One region of the Streptosporangium sp. NPDC002607 genome, then DNA from elsewhere that is predicted to be linked to it. Evidence: riboswitches for the same ligand, from Rfam matches in the RefSeq annotation. Region 1 holds a riboswitch; the other holds the start of a gene.
What was found. A riboswitch is a leader RNA that binds a small molecule or an ion and turns the genes downstream of it on or off. The one in region 1 is predicted to bind glycine.
Positions count from the first base shown of each region.

Region 1 (7,139 bases):
GCGGGCGGACCGGAACGGGGACCGCCATGCTCGCTGTTGCCCTTAAAGAAGTCGAAGGGCTCGTCCGGATTCGGGTCAGGTACGTAAGGCACGAGCGGTTGCGAATCAGTGTGGGCTGCGCGCCGGGGACCGATGTCGGCAGGCTCGTGGCGCGGCTGAACAAGGACGCGGTGGGGAAGGTCAGACGGGCTCTCGGGGAGGTAGAACTCGGCGCGATGGTTCGTCTGCACGTCCGCCGCCGCTGACCTGTCGTACGCCGGCTCCGCGACGGGGCTCGCGTACACCGGCCGCTCGGCGGTCCTGCCGTAGTCCGGTTCGAAGTCCGGTTCCTCCTCCGCCGGTTCCTCGGGGGTACTCTCCTGGTGCCGGACGCCGAAGGCCAGCCCGGCGGCCAGGCAGACCAGCGGGAGCGCGGGCACCACGTAGCGGTGGTCGAAGGCCGCGATGAAGGGCGGCAGGATCAGCAGCATGGTCCCCGCGGCCCAGGGCAGCAGCACCGCGCCGCCGAGCCGCCGCAGCCGCATCAGCACGCCGACCAGGCCGATCAGGCAGATCACCGCGAGGAACGGGCCGCGCACGAAGCCGTACTCCTGGTAACCGCGCAACCAGCCCGCGTACGGCTCGGCCATCGTCGGCGCTCCCGAGACGCCCTGGTAGGCCACGGTCAGCTGCTCGGCGGTCTTCCCCTGCGAGGCGGCCTCGGTGGGGAAGGGGCGCAGCGTGTCGGGGAAGACGTAGGCGCTCTGCGGTCCGGGGGTCGGGTAGACGCGCCGGGTCCAGTCGAAGATGTGGACCGCGTCGTCGAGGCCCGCCCGCAGGAAGTCCAGCGGCTGGGCCTTGATGGCCTGGGTGGCGAAGGCGCCGGCGAGCGCGTCGCGCTCGGCCCAGCCGCCCTTGACCTTGTTCAGCGGTGAGGCGCCGTCCCAGATGTAGACCGGCGGCGCCGCGCGCTGTCCCACCGGTTCGACGGGGCACAGGGCCGCCTCGGGGCCGGTCGGCTGGATCCTGGCGCAGTCGGCGAAGGTCATCGTCCGCGCCCACAGGAAGGTGTTGCCCCGGGTCAGCGCGTAGCTGCCGTGCTCGGATTCGAACCAGGCGGCGTACGAGCCCAGGCCGATGGCGGCGGTCAGGGTCGCGGAGACGACCGCCCGCCACCCGGCCCGGCGGATCACCAGGCAGACCAGCGCCACGGCGATCAGCGGCAGCCCGATGGTCCGGGTGACCGTCGCGGCGGCCAGCAGCAGGCCGGCCAGCGCCGCGACCCAGGCGGCCGGGCGTTGCCGCCACAGCAGCAGGGTGACCGCCAGCACCGCCAGGAACTGGAAGAGCAGGTCCGCCATGACGAGGTGTTCGAGCTGGATCTGGTGGGCGTCCAGCAGCACCGGCAGCGCGGCGAGCGTCGCGCCCCATCCCGGCAGGCGGCCCAGCCTGCGCAGCAGCAGGTAGACGCAGAGCGCCACGGCCAGCCCGAGCAGGTGCTGGACGACGACCACGGCCTGGACGCTGGCCAGCGGCTTGAGGATCCACAGGAACAGCGAGTAGCCCCCGGGACGGGGTTCCAGGGGGCGAGGGTCGAGCCCGGCGTTCAGGTAGACGAAGGAGTCGGCCCAGAACCACAGGGCGGGCCGGTAGCCGAGCACGGCCAGGGCGCGCAGGCAGCCGCCGGCCAGCAGGGCGGCGATGAAGAGCCAGTGTGCCCCGAAGAAACGGAGCACCCGCGAGGCACGGTTCGCCGGGTGCGTTCCCGTTACCACCACGACCTCCCGAGTCCCGCGGACATGGCCACCCAGCATAGGCGCGGGACGGGAGGGGCCCATACGTGATGCGAAATTTGGCGGCGATCGAGTTCTATGCGGCGTTCCTCATCTGAAGCGTGGATCTGGGGAAGCGTTCAGCACTCGATGACGTTCACCGCGAGCCCGCCGCGGCTGGTCTCCTTGTACTTGTCGAGCATGTCGCGGCCGGTGTCGCGCATCGTCTTGATGGCCTTGTCCAGCGAGACGAAGTGGCGGCCGTCGCCGCGCAGCGCGATCCTGGCCGCGGCGATGGCCTTGATCGAGGCGACGGCGTTGCGCTCGATGCACGGGATCTGCACCAGGCCGCCGATCGGGTCGCAGGTCAGCCCCAGGTTGTGCTCGATACCGATCTCGGCGGCGTTCTCGACCTGCTCGGGGGTGCCGCCCATCACCTCGGTGAGCCCGGCGGCGGCCATCGAGCAGGCGGAGCCGACCTCCCCCTGGCAGCCCACCTCGGCCCCGGAGATGGAGGCGTTCTCCTTGAACAGCACGCCGATCGCCCCCGCGGTCAGCAGGAAGCGGATCACCCCCTCGTCATCGGATTCGCGGACGAAGCGGTCGTAGTAGGTGAGCACGGCGGGGATGATGCCCGCGGCGCCGTTGGTGGGCGCGGTGACGATCCGGCCGCCGGCGGCGTTCTCCTCGTTGACCGCGAGGGCGAACAGCGAGACCCAGTCCATCGTCTGCAGCGAGTCCTTCTCTCCCGGCTCGCTCCGCAGTTGCCGGTGGAGCTGGTGGGCGCGGCGGCGGACCTTCAGGCCGCCGGGCAGCACGCCCTCCTTGCCGATGCCCCGTCGCACGCACTCGCTCATGACCTGCCACAGGACGAGCAGCTGGGCGCGGATCTCGGCCTCGGTGCGGCCGAACGCCCGTTCGTTCTCCAGCATCAGCCCGGAGATCGACAGCCCGGTCTCCGCGCACTGGGCGAGCAGCTCCGCGGCCGTGGTGAAGGGGTGCGGCAGGACCGTGTCGTCGGGTTTGATCCGGTCGGCGCCGGTGGCGTTCTCGTCGACGACGAAGCCGCCGCCCACCGAGTAGTAGACCTTCTCGCGCAGCGTCTCGCCGGACTCCGACAGGGCGGTGAAGCGCATGCCGTTGGGGTGGTGGGGGAGCGAGATCTTGCGTTCGAAGACGAGGTCCTCGCCGATGACGAAGGGGATCTCGTGGGAGCCGTACAGGCGGACGGTGCCCGAGGCGCGCATGGCGGCCAGCCGCTCGTCGACCGTGTCGACGTCGACCAGCTCGGGTTTCTCGCCCGACAGGCCGAGCAGCACCGCCTTGTCGCTGCCGTGGCCCTTGCCGGTCAGCCCGAGCGAGCCGTACAGGATGGCGCTCACCCGCGCGGTCTTCTCCAGCAGCCCGTCCCGGTGCAGACCCCGGGCGAACTTGTGGGCGGCGGCCATCGGGCCGCCGGTGTGCGAGCTGGACGGGCCGATTCCGATCTTGAAGAGATCGAAGACACTGATCGTCATCTGAATCCTTCCAGCGTGGACGGTCACGCGCGCCCGGGGACGCGCGTGACCGTGACGCGAGGCGTCGAACTTATGACTCACCCGAGGTGAGCGCGGTGTACTCCTCCGGCGACAGCAGGTCGTCGGCGGAGCCCTCAAGACGTACCCGGAACAGCCAGCCGTCGCCGTAGGAGTCGCTGTTGACCAGCGAGGGGTCGTCCACGACCGCCTGGTTGACCTCCACGACCTCGCCGGTGACCGGTGCGAAGATGTCACTCACCGACTTGGTCGACTCGACCTCGCCGACGGCGTCACCGGTGGCGATCGACGCGCCTACCTCGGGTACCTGCACGTAGACCACGTCGCCCAGCGCCTCGGCGGCGTAGGCGGTGATGCCCACGGTGAGGGTCAGGCCGTCGTCGACGCCGCCGATCCACTCGTGTTCCTTGGTGTAGTGCAGGTCCTCGGGAATGCTGCTCATTTTTTCCTCCTGTAGAAAGGCAGTTCGACGACCTCGACCGGCTCGCGGCTGCCCCGGATGTCGACGGCCAGCCCCGACGACAGGCCGCTGTCCACGTAGGCCATGGCGATGGGCCTGCCCAGTGTCTGGGAGGGCGCCCCGCTGGTGACCTCCCCGGCGACCGTGCCGTCATCGGCGACCACCACCGGATACCCGTGCCGGGGCACCCTGCGGCCGCTCGCGACCAGGCCGACCAGACGACGGGCCGGCGGGACGTCCCTGAGCGGTTCGAGGGCGGCCCGGCCGACGAAGTCGCCCGGCTTGTCAAACCTCACCACACGGCCGAGCCCGGCGTCGAACGGAGTGAGGTCCGCGGAGAGTTCGTTGCCGTAGAGCGGCATGCCCGCCTCCAGCCGGAGGGTGTCGCGCGCGGACAGGCCGGCGGGGACCAGCCCGTGCGGTGCGCCCGCCTCGATGAGGGCGGTCCAGAGGGGTTCCGCCGCCGAGGCCGCGACGAACAGCTCGAAGCCGTCCTCGCCGGTGTATCCGGTGCGGGCGACGAGGACCTCGTGTCCGGCCACCACGGCGGGCAGGCCCGCGTAGTACCCGAGCCCGTCCAGGTCGGCGTCGGTGAGAGTGCTCAGGATCTCCACCGAGCGCGGCCCCTGGACGGCGACCAGCGCGTACTCCTCGGAGCGGTCCCGCACCGCGGCGTCGAAGTCCTTGGCGCGCTCGGTCAGCTCGGCGGCCACCCGGGGGTAGTTGGAGGCGTTGGCGACGACCATGAACTCTTCGGGGGCCAGCCGGTAGACGATCAGGTCGTCCAGCACGCCGCCCCCGGCGTCGACGATCATCGTGTAGCGGGCGCGGCCGGGCGCCAGCGCGGAGAGGTGGCCGACCAGCGCGTAGTCGAGGGCCTCGGCGGCCTGCGGGCCGGTCACGAAGATCTCACCCATGTGGGAGAGGTCGAACAGGCCGGCCGCCTGGCGGACCGCGTTGTGCTCGGCGGACTCGCTGCCGTAGCGGAGCGGCATCAGCCAGCCCGCGAAGTCGGTCAGCGTCGCGCCGAGGGACTCGTGCACGCCGCGCAGCGGCGTAGGTCGGGACATGTTCGCACCTCAGACAAGGGACAGATGAGATCATCCTCCCCCTCTGTCATTGGTGCCTGAGAGTTTCATCCGGGTTTTACCGGACTTTCACCTTCGGCGAGGTCGTGGGACCTGCTTTCCAGAGGCACCTACCCGCACGGTCCTTTGCCTTGAGAGGTTCGCGGGGAGGGCTTGCTCCTTCAGGGGTCCTGGCCTGGATGTCAGGACACTCTCCCGCGCGGGGTTCATCGGTGTCGCAGGCCAGCCTAACCGCCCGCACCGGCCGAGCGAAATCCCCGGGCGCGCACCGGCCTTCACGAATCACTCAGCAGCGGGCGTGCCGGACCAGCGCCTCGAACAGGGCCGACTCGTCGTCGGTCTCGGGATGCCACTGGACGGCGAGGGCGAACGGATGATCCTCCACCTCCACGGCCTCCACCGTGCCGTCCTCGGCGTGGGCGGTCACGGTCAGGCCCTCGGCGAGCAGGTCAACGGCCTGGTGGTGGTAGTGGGCCACGTCCACGGTCTCGGTCCCGAAGACCTTCGAGGTCAGGCTGCCGGGGGCGAGCCGCACCGGCATCCTGCCGTAGCTGCCGGGGGCCGGGGCGTGCCCCTGGTGGCCCACCACGTCGGGCAGGTGCTGGTGGAGGCCGCCGCCGAGGGCGACGTTCAGGATCTGCATGCCCCTGCAGATGCCGAGGAAGGGCAGGTCCCGCTCCAGCGTCGCCCGGACCAGTCCCAGTTCGGCGTCGTCGCGGAACGGCCGGACGTAGCCGGTCCGCTCATGCGGCTCCTGCCCGTACCGCTCCGGGCCGACGTCCCCGCCGCCGGCCAGGATCAGCCCGTCCAGGCGCTCCACGAGCGTCGCGGGGTCGCCCGCGGGCGGCAGGATCACCGGCTGCCCGCCCGCGCGGGCCACGTGGTCGACGTAGTCGTACGGCAGCAGCGCGGTGGTCGTCTCCCAGACGGTGAACCTCGCGGGCTCGACGTAGCAGGTGATGCCGATGACGGGACGGGACATGATCTCTTTCTCACGCGGACGCCGGGGACATGGGACATCCGCCCACGTCCTCGCACGTTATCGGGGCCAGGGTATGGCCTGGGCAAATCCCGCCACCGCCGGTCGCGAAGGTGGCGGGGGCGGAGATGGCGGGGAGCGGTCAGAGTGGCGTGACGTAGGCGCCCGAGATGCCGCCGTCCACCAGGAACTCCGCGCCGGTGACGAAGCTCGCGTCGTCCGAGGCGAGGAACGCCACCGCGGCGGCGATCTCGGTCGCCTCGGCGAAGCGGCCGATCGGGATGTGCACCAGGCGGCGCTGTGCCCGCTCGGGGTCCTTGGCGAACAGCTCCTGCAGCAGCGGGGTGTTGACCGGGCCGGGGCAGAGCGCGTTGACCCGGATGCCCTCGCGGGCGAACTGCACGCCCAGCTCGCGCGACATCGCCAGCACCCCGCCCTTGGAGGCGGTGTAGGAGATCTGGCTGGTCGCCGAGCCCATCACGGCCACGAACGACGCGGTGTTGATGATCGACCCCTTGCCCTGCCGCCGCATGTACGGGATGGCGTGCTTGCAGCACAGGTAGACGGAGGTGAGGTTGACCTCCTGGACCCGGCGCCAGGCGTCGATGCCGGTCTCCAGGATCGAGTCGTCCTCCGGCGGTGAGATGCCCGCGTTGTTGAACGCGATGTCCACGCTGCCGTAGCTGTCGAACGCGGTCTGGAACATCCGGACGACGTCGTCCTCGCTGGTCACGTCGGCCTTCACGAACAGGCCGCCGACCTCGGCCGCGGCCGCCGCGCCGGTCGTCTCGTCCAGGTCCACGCACACGACGCGGGCGCCCTCCTCGGCGAACCGGCGCGCGGTGGCCAGGCCGATCCCGCTACCGGCGCCGGTGATGACGGCCACCCGGTCCTGCAAACGCAGCATCGCTTCTACTCCTCGGAAATGAAGACGTTCTTGGTCTCGGTGAACGCGGACAGGGCGTCCGGTCCCAGCTCGCGGCCGAGGCCCGACTGCTTGAAACCGCCGAACGGGGTCCAGTAGCGGACGCTCGAATGTGAGTTGACGCTCAGGTTGCCCGCCTCGACGGCCCTGGCCACCCGGAGCGCCCGGCCGACGTCACGGGTCCAGATGGATCCGCTCAGGCCGTACGGGGTGTCGTTGGCGATCCGCACGGCGTCCGCCTCGTCGTCGAACGGCAGCACCGACACCACCGGTCCGAAGATCTCCTCGGTGAACGCCCGGTCGTCGGCCGAGGTCGGGGTCAGGACCGTCGCCGGGAACCAGAACCCCGGCCCCGACGGGCACGCGCCCCGCAGGTGGGGCGGCTCGGTGACGTAGGAGGC
Region 1 is NZ_JBSFWD010000017.1:155,840-162,978, forward strand. Features, by position in the region: gene ACWD3H_RS20955 (hypothetical protein) at 1-1,754, opposite strand, end outside; gene ACWD3H_RS20960 (L-serine ammonia-lyase) at 1,892-3,268, opposite strand; gene gcvH (glycine cleavage system protein GcvH) at 3,339-3,728, opposite strand; gene gcvT (glycine cleavage system aminomethyltransferase GcvT) at 3,725-4,816, opposite strand; glycine riboswitch at 4,857-4,941, opposite strand; glycine riboswitch at 4,944-5,042, opposite strand; gene ACWD3H_RS20975 (gamma-glutamyl-gamma-aminobutyrate hydrolase family protein) at 5,121-5,816, opposite strand; gene ACWD3H_RS20980 (3-oxoacyl-ACP reductase) at 5,956-6,720, opposite strand; gene ACWD3H_RS20985 (aldehyde dehydrogenase family protein) at 6,726-7,139, opposite strand, start outside.

Region 2 (7,139 bases), on a different contig from region 1:
GGGTCGCGCTGGTGGACGAGATGGGCCAGCTGATCAGCGAGGAGCGCGCCCTGCTGGTGGTGCTCGACCTGGTCGCGGCCGAGCGCCGCGGCGGCAGGGTGGCACTGCCGGTCACCACCACCCGGGTGGCCGAGCAGGTCTGCAGGTTCCACGGGGTCCAGGCCGAGTGGACGTCCACCGCGATCGACGCGCTCACCGCCGCCGCCAGGGGTCCGGAGATGATCTTCGCGGCCGACGGGCGCGGTGGTTTCATCGTGCCCGAGTTCGGCCCCACGGTGGACGGCCTGGCGGTGTTCCTGCGCCTGCTCGGACTGGTCGCCAGGACCCGGCTCTCGCTCAGCCAGATCGACGCCAGGATACCCGAGGCCAAGCTGCTGCGCCGTACCGTGCCGACTCCGTGGGCGGCCAAGGGGGCGGTGATGCGCTCGGTCATCGAGGCCGCCGAGCACCACCGCATCGACACCACCGACGGGGTGCGGGTCGTCGCGGAGGACGGCAGCTGGACCCTGGTGCTGCCCGACCCGACCGAGGCGGTGACCCACCTGTGGGCCGAGGGGTTCGACGTCGACTCCGCCCAGACCCTGATCGAGCGCTGGGCGCGGGTGGTGGAGGAGGCCGCCGGCGGTTGAGGCGGCCCGCGCGACAAATACCGCGCGGCGCCATGGACCAGGGGCAGCGTCCCCTGTAACTTTGTCACCGACCGTACCCGCGGTTCAGCGTCAACCTTGACCTTCGCGCCTCATCACTGTATGTTGCGGCATTCGCAGTCTGAGAAAACACTTGAGAAGCGAAGAAGCGAGGCGCGCATCACTGAGCACCGTTGCCGCGTCTTCGCGGTAGGAGGCCGAGCCGATCGATGCCGAGCGTCTACTGCACGCAGTGCGGTCATGCCAATCCTGAGGATGCCCGTTTCTGTTCACGATGCGGGTCGCCGCTTACCAGGTCCGACACCCCCGGAGACAGCACGTCGACGATCTCCCTCTCCGGGATCGAGGCCTACGAGGCGGAGACCGGTGAGACGCTTCTCGCCGAGCGGCAGGCCGTTGAGCAGTTGCCCGCCGGCACCGCGTTGCTGGTCGCGATGCGCGGCCCCAACGCCGGCAGTCGGTTCCTGCTCGACAGCGACCTCACCACCGTGGGCCGCCACCCCGAGAGCGACATCTTCCTCGACGACATCACGGTCTCGCGCCGTCACGTGGAGTTCTACCGGCGCGGCGGCGGTGTCTTCACGGTCCGCGACGTCGGTAGCCTGAACGGCACGTACGTCAATCGTGAGCGCATCGAGGAGGTCCCGCTGTACGGCGGGGACGAGGTGCAGATCGGTAAGTTCCGCCTCGTCTTCCTCACCCGCGGCGCCGCTGGAGGATGATGAGCTCGCAGGCCGCTCGTGCGCACATGAGCATCGGGGAGGTGCTCGCTCTCCTGCAGGGCGAGTTCCCCGACGTCAGCATCTCCAAGATTCGCTTCCTGGAGGGCGAGGGGCTGATCGAGCCGGAGCGCAGTCCCTCCGGCTATCGCAAGTTCACCTACGCCGACGTCGAGCGGCTCCGCTACATCCTCAGCGAGCAGCGTGATCGCTACCTGCCGCTGCGCGTGATCAAGGATCATCTGGAGGCGGCCGACCGCGAGGAGCGCCCGGCGGCCCGGCCGCGCGCCGTCCCCGACGACGCGCCCCCCGAGGTCCGCCTCACCCGCGAGGAGTTCCTCGCCGCCGCGGAGCTCGACGAGGAGACCCTCACCGAGCTGGAGGACTACGGTCTGCTGGCCGCCGTGGCCCGCTACTACGACGCCGAGGCACTGGTCGTGGCCCGCAGTGTGGGCGCCCTGGCCGCCTTCGGCCTGCGTGCCCGCCACCTGCGGGCGGTCAAGGCCGCCGCGGAACGCGAGGCGGGGCTGGTGGAACAGGCCGTCGCCCCGCTGCTGCGCCGTCGCGGCCCCGGCGCGATCGACCAGGCGGACGAGACGGCGAGGGAGATCTCCGGTCTCCTGCTGGAATTGCACGCCTCGTTGCTGCGTTCCGGAGTCCGTGGGGCACTGGGCCGGTGAGAGCCTGACCAGGCACTCGTACCCCCACGAGTGTTACGTTGAACAAACCGGTCGGAATCCAGCGAAGACGGAGCAGCCCGTGTTGCAGATGGAGGTCGTGGGCGTTCGAGTTGAAATGCCCTCCAACCAGCCGATCGTCCTGCTGAAAGAGACGCATGGGGAGCGTTACCTACCTATCTGGATCGGCATGACGGAAGCCACGGCGATCGCCATGGCCCAGGCCGAGGAACCACCACCCCGGCCACTTACCCATGACCTGTTCCGGGACGTGCTCGAAGGGCTCGGAGTCAGGTTGAACACTGTCAACATCGTCGCTTTACGCGACGGCATCTTCTTCGCGGATCTCGTGTTCTCCAACGGGGTCGAGGTGAGCGCGCGTCCTTCCGACTCGATCGCCTTGGCACTTCGCACCGGTGCACGTATCTTCGCGAGTGAGGATGTGGTACGGGAGGCAGGGGTGATCATCCCTGACGACCAGGAGGACGAGGTGGAGAAGTTCAGGGAGTTCCTTGACACGATCACGCCCGAGGACTTCGGCCGCGCGGGGTAGGAATTTCGGTGCATTTACGCTTCACGACGCGCCGGGTGGGGTCGTTGACTGGACTTGGCCCCAGTCCTACGGTGCAAGTGAAACCTGCGGTCGTGCGTAAACCCCCAGATCAGGCCGTGGGATGAGAGAAAGCCGGAGGTCCGCGTGGCGGTCAGCAGCGGCGAGGGTAGAAACGCCGACCAGGATGACCCGGAACGGCGCCAGTCGGCACGTCAGCGCGCGGGTGAAGAGGGTCTGCTGTTCGACGGGCAACCGGTGAAAGTGCCCGCCGACATCGGCTACAGGGGGCCGACGGCCTGTTCGGCGGCAGGAATCACCTACCGGCAACTCGACTACTGGGCGCGCACCGGCCTGGTCGAGCCCACCGTGAGAGCCGCCCACGGCTCCGGCTCCCAGCGGCTGTACGGCTTCCGTGACATTCTGGTCCTCAAGGTTGTCAAGCGCCTTCTCGACACCGGTGTCTCCCTCCAGCAGATCCGCATCGCCGTGCAGCACCTGCGGGAGCGGGGTGTCAACGACCTGGCCCAGATCACTCTGATGAGCGACGGGGTGAGCGTCTACGAGTGCACCTCGCCGGACGAGGTCATCGACCTGCTTCAGGGGGGCCAGGGAGTCTTCGGTATCGCGCTGGGACGGGTGTGGCAGGAGGTGGAGGGCTCTCTCGCGGATCTTCCCGGCGAACGCGCGGAGTCGGGCGGGGGCCCTTTAGGCGATCATCAGGCCGATGAGTTGGCCCGTCGTCGCAGAGCACGACGAACCGGGTAAACTCGGACTCGCCATTGACCCTGTGCGGGAGAGACCCCGACCGCGATCGGGGCGCCGAAGGAGCAACCTCCCCGGAATCTCTCAGGCACCCTGTACCGCACGGACGAGGCAACTCTGGAAAGCAGACGTGCCCGCCAGGTGCGTCTCACCGACGGTGCAAGCCTCCCGGCAAGGGCAGGTGAAGCTCTCAGGTAGCGACCACGTCGTGATGACAGTCGTGATGACAGAGGGGGAGAACCGGCATATGCCCGCGCCCAGCACCGGTCTCCACCCCGCCCGAGAGGCTTCTCATGACCGATCTGTCATCGCTCAGCGAACTCGCCCCTCCGCCGTTCGCGACCCGTCACATCGGGCCCGACGACGCCGACCAGACCCGCATGCTGGAGGCGGTCGGATTCGCCTCCGTCGCCGACCTGGTCGCGGTGGCCGTGCCCGAGGCGATCCGCTCCTTCGCCCGGCTGGGTCTGCCCCCGGCGGCAGGGGAGTCCGAGGCCCTCGCCGAGCTGCGGGTCCTCGCCGGGCGTAACACCGTGCTCACCTCGATGATCGGCCTGGGCTACCACGACACGATCACCCCGGGTGTCATCCGCCGCAACCTCCTGGAGAACCCGGGCTGGTACACCGCGTACACGCCCTACCAGCCGGAGATCTCCCAGGGCCGGCTGGAGGCCCTGATCAACTTCCAGACCGTCGTCTCCGACCTGACCGCCCTCGACGTCGCGGGGGCCTCCCTGCTGGACGAGGCCACCGCCGCGGCCGAGGCGATGACCCTGGCCCGCCGCGCGGGCCGCACCTCGTCGAAGGTGTTCGTGGTCGACGCCGACGTGCTGCCGCAGACCAAGGCGGTGTTGCGCACCCGTGCCGAGCCGCTCGGCATCGAGCTGGTCGAGAGCGACTTCACCGGAGGGCTCCCCGACTGCTTCGGCGTGCTCGTGCAGTACCCCGGCGCCAGCGGCAGGATTCGCGACTTCCGCGCCATCGCCGACGCCGCCCACGCGTGCGGTGCCCAGGTGGTCGCCGCCGCCGACCTGCTCGCCCTCACCCTCCTGGCCGCGCCGGGCGAGCTCGGCGCCGACATCGCGGTCGGCTCCTCGCAGCGCTTCGGCGTCCCCCTCGGCTTCGGCGGTCCGCACGCCGCCTACATGGCGGTCCGTGACGGCCTCCAGCGCCAGCTGCCCGGCCGCCTGGTCGGCGTCTCCCAGGATGTCGAGGGACGTCCCGCCTACCGGCTCGCGCTCCAGACCCGCGAGCAGCACATCCGCCGGGAGAAGGCCACCAGCAACATCTGCACCGCGCAGGTGCTGCTCGCCGTGATCGCCGGCATGTACGCCGTCTACCACGGCCCCGAGGGCCTGCGCAGGATCGGCCGCCGCATCCACCGGCACGCCGCCGTGCTCGCCGAGGGGCTGCGCCAGGGCGGCGTCGAGGTGGTCCACGACACCTTCTTCGACACCGTGCTCGCCCGCGTGCCCGGACGTGCCGCCGGAGTCGTCGCCGCGGCCCGGGAGAACGGCGTCAACCTGCGCCTGGTCGACGCCGACCACGTGGGCGTCACCTGCGACGAGAGGACCGAGGTTCTCCATCTGGAGCAGGTCCTGGCCGCCTTCGAGGTCAGCGGCACCGTGCTGGCCGACCTGGACGCCGCCGCGCACGACGCGCTGCCCGGCGCGCTGGCGCGGGTCGGCGACTACCTCACCCACCCGGTCTTCCACAGCCACCGCTCCGAGACGGCCATGCTGCGCTACCTGCGCAGGCTCCAGGACAAGGACGTCGCGCTGGACCGGTCGATGATCCCGCTGGGCTCCTGCACCATGAAGCTCAACGCGACCACCGAGATGGAGCCGATCACCTGGCCGGAGTTCGCCGGGCTGCACCCGTACGCGCCGGAGGACCAGGCGGCGGGCTACGCCGAACTGATCGGGGAGCTGGAGCGCTGGCTGGCCGAGGTCACCGGTTATGACGCCGTGTCGATCCAGCCGAACGCCGGCTCCCAGGGCGAGTTCGCCGGTCTCCTGGCGATCCGCGCCTACCACACGGCGCGTGGCGAGTCGGATCGTGACGTCTGCCTGATCCCCTCGTCCGCGCACGGTACGAACGCCGCCAGCGCCGTGATGGCCGGCATGCGCGTCGCCGTGGTCGCCTGCGACGACAACGGCAACGTGGACCTCGACGACCTCGTCGCGAAGATCGAAAAGCACCGCGACCGGCTTGCCGCGATCATGGTGACCTACCCGTCCACGCACGGCGTGTACGAGGAGACGATCGTCGATGTCTGCGAGCTGGTGCACGAGGCCGGCGGGCAGGTCTACGTCGACGGCGCCAACCTCAACGCGCTGGTCGGCCTGGCCAGGCCGGGCGAGTTCGGGGCGGACGTCTCCCACCTCAACCTGCACAAGACCTTCTGCATCCCGCACGGCGGCGGCGGCCCCGGTGTCGGCCCGGTCGCGGTCCGCGCCCACCTGGCCGACTACCTGCCCGGTCACCCGCTGCGCGGCGGCTCGGCGGTCGGCCCGGTCTCGGCCGCCCCGTACGGCTCCGCGGGCATCCTGCCCATCTCCTGGGCCTACATCCGGATGATGGGTGCCGACGGGCTGAAGGCGGCCACCGAGCAGGCCATCCTGTCGGCCAACTACCTGGCCCGCAGGCTCGGCCCCCACTACCCGGTTCTCTACACCGGCCGCGGCGGCCTCGTCGCCCACGAGTGCATCATCGATCTGCGCCAGATCACCAAGGAGACCGGGGTGACGGTCGACGACGTGGCCAAGCGCCTCGTCGACTACGGTTTCCACGCGCCGACCATGTCCTTCCCGGTGGCCGGCACGCTGATGATCGAGCCGACCGAGAGCGAGGACCTGGCCGAGCTCGACCGGTTCTGCGAGGCGATGATCGCGATTCGCGGTGAGATCGAGAAGGTCGCCTCCGGCGCCTACGACAGGGTCGACAACCCGCTGCGCAACGCCCCGCACACGGCCGGCAGCCTCGTCGCCGACGAGTGGGAGCACCCCTACACCCGCACCGAGGCGGCCTACCCGCTGCCCTCGCTGCGCGAGGGCAAGTACTGGTCGCCGGTCCGCCGCATCGACCAGGCCTACGGCGACCGCAACCTGGTGTGCTCCTGCCCTCCCCTGGAGGCGTACGAAGACTGATCCGCACCGCGGCCCGCGTCTCGCGAGAACCACGTATCCGTAGGGAATGCGGGAGGACGGACGGCGCCCCGAGTCGTTAGGCTCGGGGCGTCTCCGTATCCGGGAAGGACCCTGCATGCCTGAGGTGGACACCCGTCCCTTGGACACCGCGCGAAGACTGGCCGAGTCCGGCGACCTCGACGGCGCCGCCGTGATCTTCGCGGAGCTGGCCGCCGACCCCGACGAGCCCGATCGGGCACAGGCGGCGGTGGGCCTCGCCGTGGTGCTCCAGGAGCGCGGAGACGTGCCGGGCTCTCGCGCGGCCGCGCGCACCGCACTGGCGACAGGGCACCCGGAGTTCGCCGCCCAGGCCGCCTGCCTGCTCGCGGGGAGCTTCGAAAGGGAGGGGATGGCCGACCAGGCCCGCGCCGCCTGGCAGGCCGCGCTGGGCGTCGGCCATCCCGCCTACGTCCCGTCGGCGCACATGGCCCTCGCCAGGCTCGCCACGGACGCGGAGGAGGCCGAACGGTCGCTGCGTGACGCGCTGGCCACCGGCGACCCGGAGGTCGCCCCTCGGGCCGCTCAGCGGCTGGCGGAGGCGCTCATCGAGGAGGGGGAGCCGGGAGAGGCCGCCCAGGTGCTGCTGGAGGCGC
Region 2 is NZ_JBSFWD010000037.1:30,115-37,253, forward strand. Features, by position in the region: gene ACWD3H_RS32990 (mannose-1-phosphate guanyltransferase) at 1-629, shown strand, start outside; gene ACWD3H_RS32995 (FHA domain-containing protein) at 857-1,369, shown strand; gene ftsR (transcriptional regulator FtsR) at 1,396-2,046, shown strand; gene ACWD3H_RS33005 (bifunctional nuclease family protein) at 2,126-2,596, shown strand; gene ACWD3H_RS33010 (MerR family transcriptional regulator) at 2,741-3,361, shown strand; glycine riboswitch at 3,377-3,469, shown strand; gene gcvP (aminomethyl-transferring glycine dehydrogenase) at 3,652-6,507, shown strand; gene ACWD3H_RS33020 (tetratricopeptide repeat protein) at 6,623-7,139, shown strand, end outside.
Region 2: it holds a riboswitch for glycine, as region 1 does, so the genes downstream of both, gcvP (aminomethyl-transferring glycine dehydrogenase) here and gcvT (glycine cleavage system aminomethyltransferase GcvT) in region 1, are expected to answer to the same signal.